DNA from 2 places in the Mycolicibacterium neworleansense genome. Region 2 is predicted to be linked to the other one. Evidence: predicted binding sites of a transcription regulator. Region 2 holds the regulator's gene; the other holds the start of a gene.
The links. The regulator LexA, encoded in region 2, represses DNA repair genes until DNA is damaged. The targets are predictions, from matches to a motif close to CGAACANNTGTTCG.

Region 1: the regulator LexA is predicted to act here: its motif matches at 3,309-3,322, upstream of BN2156_RS27130 (HNH endonuclease signature motif containing protein).

The regions. Positions count from the first base shown of each region.
Region 1 covers NZ_CWKH01000003.1:534,778-541,381, forward strand. The annotation lists gene BN2156_RS27115 (acyl-CoA dehydrogenase family protein) at 1-477, shown strand, start outside; gene BN2156_RS27120 (enoyl-CoA hydratase family protein) at 477-1,244, shown strand; gene BN2156_RS27125 (ester cyclase) at 1,455-1,898, shown strand; gene BN2156_RS27130 (HNH endonuclease signature motif containing protein) at 1,973-3,304, opposite strand; gene BN2156_RS27135 (PE-PPE domain-containing protein) at 3,522-5,570, shown strand; gene BN2156_RS27140 (SDR family oxidoreductase) at 5,611-6,372, shown strand; gene BN2156_RS27145 (DUF1707 SHOCT-like domain-containing protein) at 6,470-6,604, shown strand, end outside.
Region 2 covers NZ_CWKH01000001.1:1,862,770-1,869,373, forward strand. The annotation lists gene BN2156_RS08715 (PhzF family protein) at 1-432, shown strand, start outside; gene nrdR (transcriptional regulator NrdR) at 445-900, opposite strand; gene BN2156_RS08725 (LysM peptidoglycan-binding domain-containing protein) at 1,065-1,484, opposite strand; gene lexA (transcriptional repressor LexA) at 1,766-2,488, shown strand; gene BN2156_RS08735 (LGFP repeat-containing protein) at 2,534-4,876, opposite strand; gene BN2156_RS08740 (acyl-CoA dehydrogenase family protein) at 5,057-6,217, opposite strand; gene BN2156_RS08745 (molybdopterin-dependent oxidoreductase) at 6,319-6,604, shown strand, end outside.

The sequences.
Region 1 (6,604 bases), on a different contig from region 2:
GATGCCGCGATCGCCCAGCTGTTCGCCGGGCTGAACCCCGAACGCATCATGGGTGCGGCCAGTGCGGTGGGTGTGGGCCGGTTCGCCATCAACAAGGCCGTCGACTATGTGAAGACCCGCCAGGTCTGGAAGGTCCCGATCGGCTCGCACCAGGGTCTGTCACATCCGCTGGCGCAGAACCACATCGAGGTGGAGCTGGCGAAGCTGATGATGCAGAAGGCCGCGACGCTATACGACGCCGGCGACGACTTCGGCGCGGCCGAGGCGGCCAACATGGCCAAGTACGCCGCGGGTGAGGCGTCAGTACGGGCGGTCGATCAGGCCGTCCAGTCCCTCGGCGGCAATGGCCTGACCAAGGAGTACGGCATCGCCGCCGCGGTCACGGCGTCAAAGCTGGCTCGGATCGCGCCGGTGAGCCGGGAGATGATCCTGAACTTCGTCGCACAGACCTCGCTCGGCCTGCCCCGGTCCTACTGATGAGCACGCTCGTCCACTACCGGGTCCACGGCGCCGTTGCGCGCCTGACGCTGGATTCCCCGCACAACCGCAATGCGCTGTCGACGGCCCTGGTGGAGCAGTTGCACCAGGGCCTGGCCGATGCCGCCGACGAACCCGGCGTGCGGGTCGTGGTCCTCGATCACACCGGTGGAACCTTCTGCGCGGGAGCCGATCTGAGCGAGGCCGCCGGGCAGGATCCCGGTGACATCGCGGTGGACCGGGCCCGCGAGATGACCCGGACGCTTCGGGCCATCCTCGAATTGCCGGTCCCGGTGATCGGCGCGATCGACGGGCATGTGCGGGCCGGAGGGATGGGACTGGTCGGCGCGTGCGATCTCGTCGTGGCCGGTCCGCAGAGCACGTTCGCGCTGACCGAGGCCCGCATCGGCGTTGCGCCGTCCATCATCTCACTGACGCTGTTGCCGAAGATGGCGCCGCGCGCCGCGGGACGCTACTTCGTCACCGGTGAGAAGTTCGGTGCCGCGGAGGCGGCCGACATCGGGCTGATCACGATGGCCGCCGACGATGTCGCCGGCGCGGTGGACACGCTGGCCAGTGAGATCGCGAAGGGGTCACCGCAAGGCCTGGCAACGTCGAAGGCGCTGACGACCGCGTCGATCCTGCGTGGGTTCGACGCACTGGCAGAGGATCTCACCCGGCAGTCGGCACAGCTGTTCGTCTCCGACGAGGCCCGCGAAGGCATGATGGCGTTCCTGCAGAAGCGACCGCCCAACTGGGTGGGCTGAGTCGGTCGAGCCGGCGGGTTTTTGCGATAGCCATCGCAGCCATCGGCAAATCATATTCAGACTGAGGACATCACGCCTGGTCACACCGCTGACGGTTGTTGCCAGCGGCAGCAGCCACCTGGCTGTACCTGTCGCAAGGCGCGCCGCGGGCATACGTTTCTTGTGCGGACGTCCTCTGCCGTGCGGTTACCCCCGGAAAGGCCAGGAACCATGGCCGATGATCAGAACAAGGCGATTTCCCGACGGATATGGGAGATCTTCGCCTCCGGCGACCTGGGTGAACTCGACAATCTCGTCGCTCCCGGTGCCGCTTTCCACGACACTCAAGATCCGTTCGGGGACCAGCGAGGTCCCGAACACATGAGAAGCCTGATGGGCATGTACCGGAAGTCATTCACAAACATGCGTTTCGACATCAAGGCGCAGCTCGCCGAAGGCGACTTCGTATGCACGATGATCGAGGCGCAGGGCGACAACACCGGTGAGATCATGGGCCAGCCGGCCACTGGCAAACACAGCCGTATTAACTTGATCGATATCGACCGGATCGAAGACGGCAAGGTCGCTGAAAGCTGGGTCACCTGGGACACCCTGGGCATGCTGCAGCAACTCGGCCTGATCCCGGCGGGAGCACAACAGACGACGCCCGCCTGAGATACGTGCCGGAGGGGTCCAGGGCCGGCCGCGGCCCTGGACCCGTGCATTCCGCATCATGTCCATGCGCAGCATCAGCCGGCCGCACTCCCGGTGAGGAGGATCGGCGGCGGAATCCATTCGGTACGACCATCTTTACCGGTTCGGGTCCGCCACCCCTTGCTGGTCAGCAGCCGATGACAGGGCGGACACGCCAACGTGAGTTCGTCGATGTCGGTCCGCCCGCCGTCCGCCCAATCCCTATCGCGATGATGCACCTGACTCCAGTACGCGGGGGCAGTGCATCCCGGCCGGCTGCACCCGCCTTCCATTGCGAAGAGCGCGAGGCGTTGCCCCGTTGAGGCAATTCGCTTGGTACGACCCAGATACAACGGCACCTGCGTGTGCGAATCGTAGATGCACAGATAGTGATACGCGTGGCTGGCCAGCCGGAGCACATCCGCCATCGGCAGGAGACTCCCACCTCCGGTGACTGCCCAGCCCTCACCCGAGGTGATCTGGTCGAGCGTCGTCGTGACCACCACGGTCACGGGCAGTCCCCGGTGTTGGCCCAACTTTCCCGAGCCCAGGATCTCGCGGCCCGCCGCCTTGAACGCGTCGTGATTACGCTGCGCCTTGGTACGCAGATCGCGTTTCACCGTCTCATCATCGGGTTCGGCATCGACACAAAGAGTTTCGTCGTCGGGATTGCACATGCCCGGCGCCGCCATCTTGGCGTTGACCGCGTCCCAGATGGCGCGGCACTCCGCATCGATGTGTCCCCGCACCTCGGTCAACCCGCTGCTGTCCTGTTTCCCGAACACGAGGCCGCGGTTCCGTGCCGCAACGTTCTCGTGCGGTTCGGGCCCGTCCTGGTCGATGGTCACGCGCAGCCGATCCGCGACCTGCCGTAGCTCGTCCGGAGTCAGCCGGGCGGCCGTGCGTCCGAGCAATTCCTCAGCGCTGTCCCGACTTTCGGCGCTGACCCCGGCAGGAAGTTGCTTGAAGAACTTCCGGATCACCCTCACGTGAGCGACTCCGATCTCACCGCGCGCCTGGGTAGCAGCGGTGGTGGGAAGCTTCGGGGCGAGTGGTTCGCCGTTCATGGCGCGACGGGGACCAAGAGCCACGGCATCGTCGAGCCGAGCCTGGGCCTCAGCCTTACTGATCCGCAATGAGTGCACCAATATGTCCCGCATCGAATTGCCACCCGTCGTCTGCGGGGTGATCTGGTCGGCGATCCTCACGATGATCGCGTGGTCGACCGTCACTTGGGCGCGCGCCACTCTTTCCCTGCGAGTGGCGATCCACTGCAGATCAGTGAGTGTGAGTACGTCATGGGAAACCGCGGCGATCGTCGCGGCCGCCGCCTCGTAAGCCTCGTAGGCCGCGAGCAGGTGCTGGCGGTCCAACGTCGCAGTTCCCACAACTCGAACACTAGTTCGGGATCCGTTGGATCGGCGGCGCCAATCCGCTATCTGTGGACGAAATCCACGCTGTGGATAACTCCCGACTCCCCAGGGCAAGCCGCACAGCGAGTGCACAGATAAGCAAACAAGGCAAATTTGCGACTGGGCAAATACTCGTTGCTACAGTGTGCAAGCACTTTGTCGGCCAGGTCACATATCGAAGGCGGCGCGCTTGATGTCACAGCCCACTCCTCCCCGTCTGCACAAAGCCAAGGCAGCAGCCACCGCGGCAGCGATCGTCGCGACGACGGCAGCGTTGACCGCAGGCGTCGCGTCCTCCGCGCCGGAAGCGCTGGCGGCCCACAACCGCAGTGTGCAAGCGGATGTCGAGCTGACCGCGTCATCCGATATCGGCAAGATCCCGGACATCGTCGGTCTCTACGGAGTGGGCCCGATCTTCTGGACCGCGCAGGCGCTCGGTATCACGCCCGAGAACGTGATCCAGGCCGCCGGAGGATTGACCGGCAATACAGCCTTGGCCGACACCGTCATTGGGCTGCTGAACCTGCTCGACGCGATCTCACCGATCGAGGCCGGCGTCAAGGGACCGATGCCCAGCGATGTGTACAACGCAGTCAATGGGCTGGACTACACGCTCACCGGACTCGCCAAGATGTTCGGCCTCGACCAGGTGCCCTTCATCGATCAGACCCTCGCAGCACTGGTCAAGCAGTGGCCCATCCTGAATCAGCGCCGTTCGGTCATCTTGTCCGAGAGCCTTGGCGGGCTGACCACGTCGCTGGCGTATCGCGACATGATCAATGCGGTGCAGTCCAATGACCCGGACTGGGGCAACGGCGTCACCGGTCAGTGGTTGATCTTCGTCAACAACCCCAGCCGCCCCGGCGGTGGATTGTTCGCCCTGGCAACACCTTTGACCAACCTGTTCGGCTTGAATCTCACCACTCCGGACGCGGGCAGCTATACCAATGAGGACGCCAACGGCGGCAAGATCACCAAGGTTCTCAACACCTCGATCCTCGACATCACCTGGGCGTACAACCCGCTGTCCGACGCGCCCACCACGCTGAACCCACTGGCCTGGGCCAACGCGGCCGCCGCCGGGGTGTTCCTGACTTATCTCCTGCCCGACGAGGACAACAACATCGGCAACCATGTGCTGCCGAAGTTGATCAGCGGCATCGCCGATGGCGTGAAGGTGATGATCGACCCCACCGGTGGCCAAGGCGTGCAGATGATCCCGGTCATCGGCGACTTGCTGAAACTCTTCAACGTGAACTTCCTCGACTTCCCGGGCAACGCCACGTACATCACCTACGACTCGGGCAATCTCCCGTTGCTCGAGCCGTTCCGGGTGGTTCCTCATCTGGCCAACCTTGTTCCCGGCGTTCACATCCCGACGCCGTTGACTGACAGCGTCGAAGACGCGCTGCGAAAGCTGGTCAACATGGGCTACCAGGACGTCAACCCTGACACACTGGAGCGCACGTTCAACGAGGCCGGTGAGCAGGCCTACCTGTGGCACTCTCCGCTCACCCCCACGCAGCAGCTGGCCGCCAATGAGATCGTGTTCGACGCGCTGATCGACGGCATTCAGAAGAACGCGCTGAACCCGGACGCCTGGGTCGCGAAAGTTCCGGGCGCGGACTCCTCGCCGATCGTAAAGAACGCCGTGACAGTGGCGGTTGCCAAGGCCATGAGCGATGCACTCGAAGCCGTCCAGGACGGTGCGGATCCGGTGTTCGACGCGGTCGAGAAGGGCTTGGCTCCGGTCACCCATGCTCTCGACGGGATCAACGCCCAGGTGGAAGCCGCCATCGACAACATGATGAAGGTCAACGGATCCACCACCAACAAGCAGTCCGTCACCGCGGTTCCGTCGAGCGACGGCCTGCTCAAGACACTTGCCGTCGACGCCCCTGACACCGAGGCGGCCGCGGCCGAGGATTCCGACGCCAAGTCGGCCGCCGGCAAGGACGTGCTCAAAGCCCTTGGTGTGGACAAGGATTCGCTGCAGACCAAGGCGAAGTCCCGTGCCAAGGCCCGCCACGCCGCCAATGCCAGCGACCCCATCAAGAAGTCCGTCAAGGAGACGGTGGCCAAGGTGCGAGGCGCAGTCGATGACGCCGCCAAGGAAGTCAAAGGCGCCACAGATGAAGCCGCGAAGGACATCAAGGACGCCACCAAGGACTTGAAGAAGTCGCAGAAGACGAAGGCCCAGAAGAAGGCCGAAAAGAAAGAGAAGTCGGACGCGGCGGCCTAATCGCTGACAGCCCCGGGGGCGCGTCGGTAGCGTGGCCAGCATGCCACGCACTGTGCTCGTCACCGGGGCGACCGGCACTCTCGGCCACCATGTCGTACCAGAGGCGACCGAGGCCGGTCATCAGGTGCGCGCGCTGAGCCGGCGGGACCGCGTCGGCTACACGGGCGTTCATTGGCACCAGGCCGACCTGCTCAAGCCTGACAGTCTGGCTGCCGCCCTCGATGGCGTGGACGTCGTCGTCCACTGCGCCACTCAAGCGACCGGCAGTAAGGACATCAGGGCTGCCCGGAACCTGATCGAGGCCGCGCGACGCAACGGCGTCGGGCACCTCATCTACATCTCGATCGTCGGGATCGAGGACATCCCGCTTCCTTACTACAAGACGAAATTGCGGGTCGAGCAGGCGCTGGAATCGTCCGGTGTCGGGCACACGATCCTGCGCGCCACACAGTTCCACGAGCTAATCGAAAAGACGTTCTCGGTACAGCGATTCTCGCCCTTCTTGTGGGCACTGCGGGGCGTCCGATTTCAGCCCATCGACACCCGCGATGTGGCCACCCGATTGGTCTCTTTGATCGATTCAGAACCGGCCGGGCGCGTGGCGGACATCGGTGGCCCGAGTATCCACAGCCACCCAGAATTGGGACAGATGTATCTCTCAGCACACAACAGCGTGCGTCGGGTGGCCAGATTCACCCTGCCCGGTCGCATCGTCGCCGGTTACAGGTCGGGAGCCAATCTGACCCCGGAAAACGCCGTCGACGGCGCATCGTTCCAGGACTATCTGGGCACGGACGCGTAGCTCACCTTCGTCGCGCGGCGTCGATTGTCGCAACCATGCAGACACAGTTTGGCCATCGGTCTTGCATGTGGCAGCGATCGTCGTAGGCTCGACAGCGATGAGCACTTCAGCGCCGCAGGGCAGGTCGATGCGGGCTGCCGACACCGACCGCATTCAGGTGGCGCAGCTGCTCACTGATGCTGCCGCCGCGGGCCGGCTGCCGATGACCGAGTACGAGGACCGGCTAGCAAAG
Region 2 (6,604 bases):
CGCGAAATCGGGTTTCCGGTCCACACCCTGCGGGTGCCTGCGGGCATCCTCCAGGTCGACTATGACGGCGATCGTGCCGTCGTGAATGCCCGCTCGGAGTGGGCGCCGGAGTTCGCCATCTACGACCTGGCCTCGGTCGACGAACTGCTCGCCGCCGACCCCGACGATTTCGACGAGGCCGAGGAGAACTATCTGTGGGCCTGGATCGACAAGGAGAAGGGCACGGTGCGATCCCGGTCGTTCGCACCGCATCTGGGCATCCCCGAGGACGAGGCCACCGGGGCGGCTGCGGTTCGGATGACCGACTATCTCAGCCGGGACCTGACGATCGTCCAGGGAAAGGGATCGGTGATCGAGACCCGCTGGAGTCCTGAGGGCTGGGTTCGCCTGGCCGGCCGCGTCGTCAACGACGGCACTTCCCAGTTGGACTGAGGAGGGACCGGACTACGCCTCGGCGCGGTGGGCCCGCAGCGCCTCGATCTCACGCTCGAAGTCTTCGGCCGAGGAAAACGACCGGTACACCGAGGCGAACCTCAGGTAGGCCACCTCGTCCAGTTCACGCAGGGGACCGAGAATCGCCAGGCCGACCTCGTGGCTGGGGATCTCCGGTGTGCCCAGGCCGCGGACCGCGTCCTCGACCTTCTGCGCCAGCACGTTGAGGGCATCGTCGTCGACCTGACGGCCCTGACAGGACCGGCGCACCCCGCGGATGACCTTCTCGCGACTGAACGGCTCGGTCACCCCGCTGCGCTTCACCACGGCCAGCACGGCCGTCTCAACGGTGGTGAACCGCCGACCGCACTCAGGGCAGGACCGCCGGCGCCGGATGGCCTGACCCTCATCGGTCTCTCGGGAATCGACCACACGCGAATCAGGATGACGGCAGAACGGACAATGCATTACCGCTCCTTCGTCATGCCGTCGGACAACTAGTTCGAGCGCCCTTGAGCGTACCCGCGATGCCCGCGGCAGACTCACCGCCGGGTCCAGTGGGGTGTAGGTGCTCATGCCGACGCCGGCCAGTGTGGCTGACTGCCAGGACGATTCAGCGGACATCGCGCTGCTCAGCCAACCGGCGCGAGCAACGTCTGCCCGGCATCGACTGCCGCGGAATCGAGCTGGTTGAGATCACGGATCTGCTCGACGACCCGCGCCACCGGGGCGTCCGGGGCGACCCGCCGGGCCACCTGCTGCAGCGTCTCCCCTGACTTCACCTGAACCACCGCAAGTTCGGTCGGGCTCGGCGTCTGTGCGTCGGCGCCCAGCACGCCGCCGAACTGGGCAACCAACCCCAGCCACACGGTGATGCCGGCCGCGACCAGCGCCAGCAAGACCGTTGTCAGCGGCGTGATGGGCCGGCTGCGGTGCGATGCCCGCGACATCAGCACGCCGGTTCCGCGGTAGTGGACCGAACCACCGCCGGGCCGGCCGGGCGCGGGCGGCGCGCGGCGGCGAGTTCGGCGTGACGGGGACCCGGACAGCACGGGAACGGCTTTCGGCGGGGATATCGATGATCGCCATCTGACTGCCTTTCGGTGGGACGGATTCGCTCCTGTGTTCGAACATAGTCGCTCAAGTGTTCGATGGATAGAACATGTGATCGAACTGTTGCCAAACGATAGAACAGGGCACCGACAAGTACGGCCGGGCGAAGCCCGCGCGGACCCCGGCCCGGGACCCACAGGGCCTCCACCAGCGGACAAGCCCACGACACGCGTCGAACACATGTTTGATTAATGTTCAAGCAGCGACTACATTCGGCCACATGAGCGACGACCGCAGCAGGGACGGCAGCACCGACAACCCGGCCGGATCGGACGACACGGGCCCACGCCGGGCCGAGGGCGGCCTCACCGACCGGCAACGGACGATTCTGGACGTGATCCGCGCGTCGGTGAACAGTCGCGGTTACCCGCCCAGCATCCGAGAGATCGGCGACGCGGTCGGCTTGACCTCGACTTCGTCGGTCGCCCACCAGTTGCGCACCCTGGAACGCAAGGGCTATCTACGACGCGACCCCAACCGGCCGCGCGCGGTCGACGTGCGGGCCGCCGACGATCCGGCGGCCGCCGCCGTGGTCTCCACCGACGTGGCCGGCTCCGATGCGCTGCCCGAACCGACCTTCGTCCCGGTGCTCGGCCGGATCGCGGCGGGCGGTCCGATCCTGGCCGAGCAGGCCGTCGAGGATGTCTTCCCGCTGCCCCGCGAACTGGTCGGCGAGGGCTCGCTGTTCCTGCTCAAGGTCGTCGGGGACTCGATGGTCGACGCCGCCATCTGCGACGGCGACTGGGTGGTGGTGCGCCAGCAGAGCGTGGCCGACAACGGGGACATCGTGGCAGCCATGATCGACGGCGAGGCCACCGTCAAGACGTTCAAGCGGACGCGCGGTCAGGTCTGGCTCATGCCCCACAATCCGGCGTACGACCCGATCCCCGGTAACGACGCCGCGGTGCTCGGCAAGGTCGTCACCGTGATCCGCAAGATCTGACCGGCCGGGATCGTCCCGGCCGCGGACGGCGGCCGGGACAAGACTTCAGTCCGTTCGGACGAAACCGTTGGTACGAGCGAATTCCTCACTGGCGAACCAGATCTCGGCCACCGCGTCGTCGTACTCACTGCTGTCGGGTGCCCAGTACCGGCCGGACTTCGTGTCTGCCTTGATCGGGTAGCCCTCCGGCGCGCGGTTCGGGTCTTCCAGCGGTAGGTGGATTGCCGTGGCGCTGGGGATCTCCTCGAGTTCGATGGCCGCGTGACGCCCGCTGTGCGTCTCGCTGCTGTACGCCTCGGCCTCGGTGATGACGCGGGTCGGAGCGGTGTCGACATTGTCCTGATCGTTCGGCGCGGCAAAGCCGCCCAGCGCCGCGAAAGCTGACGCCCCGCTCACGCCGCCCGGCGGACTGACGAGCGCCCCGGTGTCGGCCAGGTCCTCATCCGCGAGCTCCGCTTCGATCTCGACATCGGCGTCGTCGCCCTCGGCGACCTCCTCGAAGTCCGCGTCGATGGGGGTGTCGAGGTCCTCGTCGTCGAAGTCCTCGTCATCGAAGTCATCCTCTTCGAAGTCGTCGTCCTCGAAGTCGTCATCGTCTTGATAGCCGTCGTCTTCGTAGCCGTCGAAGCCGCGGTCCGGCGCCGGGCCGGCCAGGCGCGGGGAATCCTCGGGCGGCTCATCGTCCTCACCCGGCGATCGGTACCCGCCGGCCGAACCCTGTGGAGCGGCCCACTGACTGACCGGCATGGCGATGTCGGTGGGACCGTCGTACGGGGACGCCGCAGCCCCGGACTCGTCGGCCGGTCCGGCGAATCGCGCCGTCGTGGCTTCACCGGCACCGTAAGCGCCACCCGGCCGGTAGCCGCCCACCGCCTCGCCGCCGCCCTCATCTTCGAATTCGTCGCGGTCGTACCCGCGCGATTCGTAGCGCGCCTCGTCGTAGCGGCTGTCGTCATAGCGTGAGTCCCCGGGCCCGCCGTCGTCGTAGTCATCGTCGAACGGATCGCGGTCGAAATCGTCATCACCACCGGCCCGGCGGCGGTGCCACAGCGCGGCCCCGACGATCAGACCTGCCAGCAGCAGCACCGGGACCACCGCGATCAGCCACCACCAGCTCCAGTGCCAGGTGAACGGCTTCTTGGTGTCACCGGTCGAGGGTTGCGGACCGCCGGCATGCGGCTGTCCGAGACCCGGAATCTGCAGGCCGCTCAACTCGGAGGCGAGCTTGGAGGGTTCGGTGGTGAACTTGTTGGCCTCGCGATCCCAGGAGATCGCTCCCCCGCTGAACCGCTGACTGATCACCGAACCGTCTTCGGTCTGGTCGGCCATCGGGGCGCCCAGTGCACCCTTGGCCCCGCCCAGCTTGTCCCAGGCCGCCTTCATCGCGCCTCGGACGATCACTGCGCCGTAGTCGGGGGTCCAGAAGATGACGGGTTCGTCGGCCGCGGCGAAGGTGCTGATCCGGCTGTTGGGTCCGAGGCCGCCCTCGGACTCGCTGGCGGTCGGGAAACCCAGATCGCCTTCGGGGCCGCCGACGCTTTCGTACTTCTCCAGCAGTTGACCGGTGACGGCGTTGGCCCCGGTGGCCGGACTGTAGAAGATCTTGCCGCCGGCGTAGTTCTGGCCCAGCCCGTCGTTGCCGATCGGATATTGGTCACCGTCCTTGGCGCCCAGCGGGCCCATCGGCCCGCCCGCCGCGCGGCGAGCCGCGGCGATCGCCGCGGCCGGGTCCGAAGGGACGTCCAGACCGGCGAGCTGATCGGCCAGTTCCGGCGGCACCGTGGTGAACGCCTTGGTCTTGCGGTTCCAGGAAATCTCACCGCCGGTGAACTTCTGGGAAATCACATCGCCGTCGAACGACTCGTCGTCGGCCGGGACGCCCAGCACTCCGGCGGACCCGCCGAGCTTGTCCCACGCGGCGTTGATCGCACCCCGGACCACCCGGGCACCGGTGGCCGGGGTCCAGAAGATGACGGGGTTGTCAGGCGCGCTCAACGTCGAGTTGCGGCTGTCGGCAGCCCGGCCCGCGCCCTCGTCGATGGTGGGGAATCCCAGATCGCCGTCGGCGGCGCCGCCCAACGACTCGTACTTCTCCAGAATCGCGCCCTGCATGAAGTGGGCGCCGGTCGCCGGCGTGAAGAACATCTTGCCGCCGGCGAAGTTCTGCGCGAAGCCCGAACCCACTGCGTACACGCCGCCCTGCCGCGGTCCGAGCGGCCCGCCGTCACCGCCGTTGGCTTCCCAGGCGGCGACGATCGCCGCGTCGGCATCGGACTCCGGGGTGGCCGAAGCCACCGCCGGCACCGTCAAAGCAGCGACCACGAGTGCGAGCAGGCCGACCGCCAACCGCCACACGGCCGCGTTCAGCCTCGCTCCAGGCCTAGTCATGCGCCCTCCCCGCTCGTTCGGCAAAGTTTCCTCAGAAGTGTCCCGCCCCGACAACTTTGCTTCAGCAGGTGACGATAACCAAGGAACGTGGCCGATCATGGCCAAAAAACCCGCAATATCCGGGTGTTCTGACCCAAAATCGGGCTTTCCCGGGTGTTACCCGCGCAATATCGGGGGTGCCTAGACGCCCAGACTGCGTCCGATGATCTCCTTCATGATCTCGGTGGTGCCGCCGTAAATGGTCTGCACCCGAGCATCGAGGTAGGCCCGCGCCACCGGATACTCACGCATGTAGCCGTAGCCGCCGTGCAGCTGTAGGCAGCGGTCGATGAGGTCGACCTGCTTCTCGGTGGAGTACCACTTGGCCATCGCGGCCTGCTCCACGGTGAGCTTCTCGTCGAGGTGCAACCGGATGAACTCGTCGACCATCATGCGCACCACGGTGGCCTCGGTCGCGAGTTCGGCCAGCAGGAACCGGCTGTTCTGGAAGCTGCCGATCGGCTTGCCGAATGCCTTGCGTTCCTTGGTGTACTGCACCGTCTGCTCCAGCACGGCCTCCATCGCCGCGGCAGCCATGATGGCGATCGAGATGCGCTCCTGCGGCAGGTTCTGCATCAGGTAGACGAAACCCTGACCTTCCTCACCGAGCAGGTTCTCGACCGGCACCTTGACGTCGGTGAACGACAACTCGGCGGTGTCCTGGGCCTCCAGGCCGATCTTGTCCAGGTGCCGGCCCCGTTCGAAGCCCTCCATGCCGCGCTCCACCACCAGCAGGGAGAAGCCCAGCGCGCCCTTCTCCGGGTCGGTCTGGGCGACGACGATCACCAGGTCGGAGTGGATGCCGTTGGTGATGAACGTTTTCGATCCGTTGAGCACGTAGTGGTCGCCGTCGCGGACCGCACGGGTCTTGATGCCCTGGAGGTCGCTGCCCGTACCGGGTTCGGTCATTGCGATCGCCGTGATCAATTCACCGGTACAGAACTTGGGCAGCCAGCGCTGCTTCTGCTCCTCGTTGGCCAGGCGCAGCAGATAAGGCGCGACGACGTCGTTGTGCAGGCTGAAGCCGATGCCGCTGTAGCGGCCGGCCACGGTCTCCTCGCAGACGATCGTGTTGTACCGGAAATCGTCGTTGCCGCCGCCGCCGTACTCCTCGGGCACCGCCATGCCGAGAAAGCCCTGCTTACCCGCCTCGAGCCAGACTCCGCGGTCAACGATCTTGTCCTTCTCCCACTGGTCGTGGAAGGGCGCGACATGCTTGTCCAGGAATGCGCGGTAGGACTCGCGGAACAACTCGTGCTCCGGTTCGAACAACGTGCGGTCGTATTTCACAACACTGCCCATGGTGTGACCTCCGGTACTGGTTACGGATTTGGGGCCAACCTATACCAACCGGGTGGTTGGTCAGCTCCGGGGAGGGTGGGTAGCGCCCGTAAACTCTGGTCATGCCCCGGTCCCCCATGAGCCTTGCGCACTGGGGCGCCTTCACCGCGGACGTCGCCGACGGCGACATCGCCGCCGTCACCGCACTCGGCAGTGACACCGACCCCTCACCGTTGCTCGGAAACCTCCCCGGCTCCATCCGGCACCGCTCCCGCGTCGCCGGGCCCGCGGTGCGCCGCGGCTGGCTGCGTGACGGCCCCGGTCCCAGCGCCGAACGCGGCGCCGACGAGTACGTCGCGGTGTCGTGGGACGAGCTCACCGAACTGCTGGCCGACGAGTTGCGGCGCG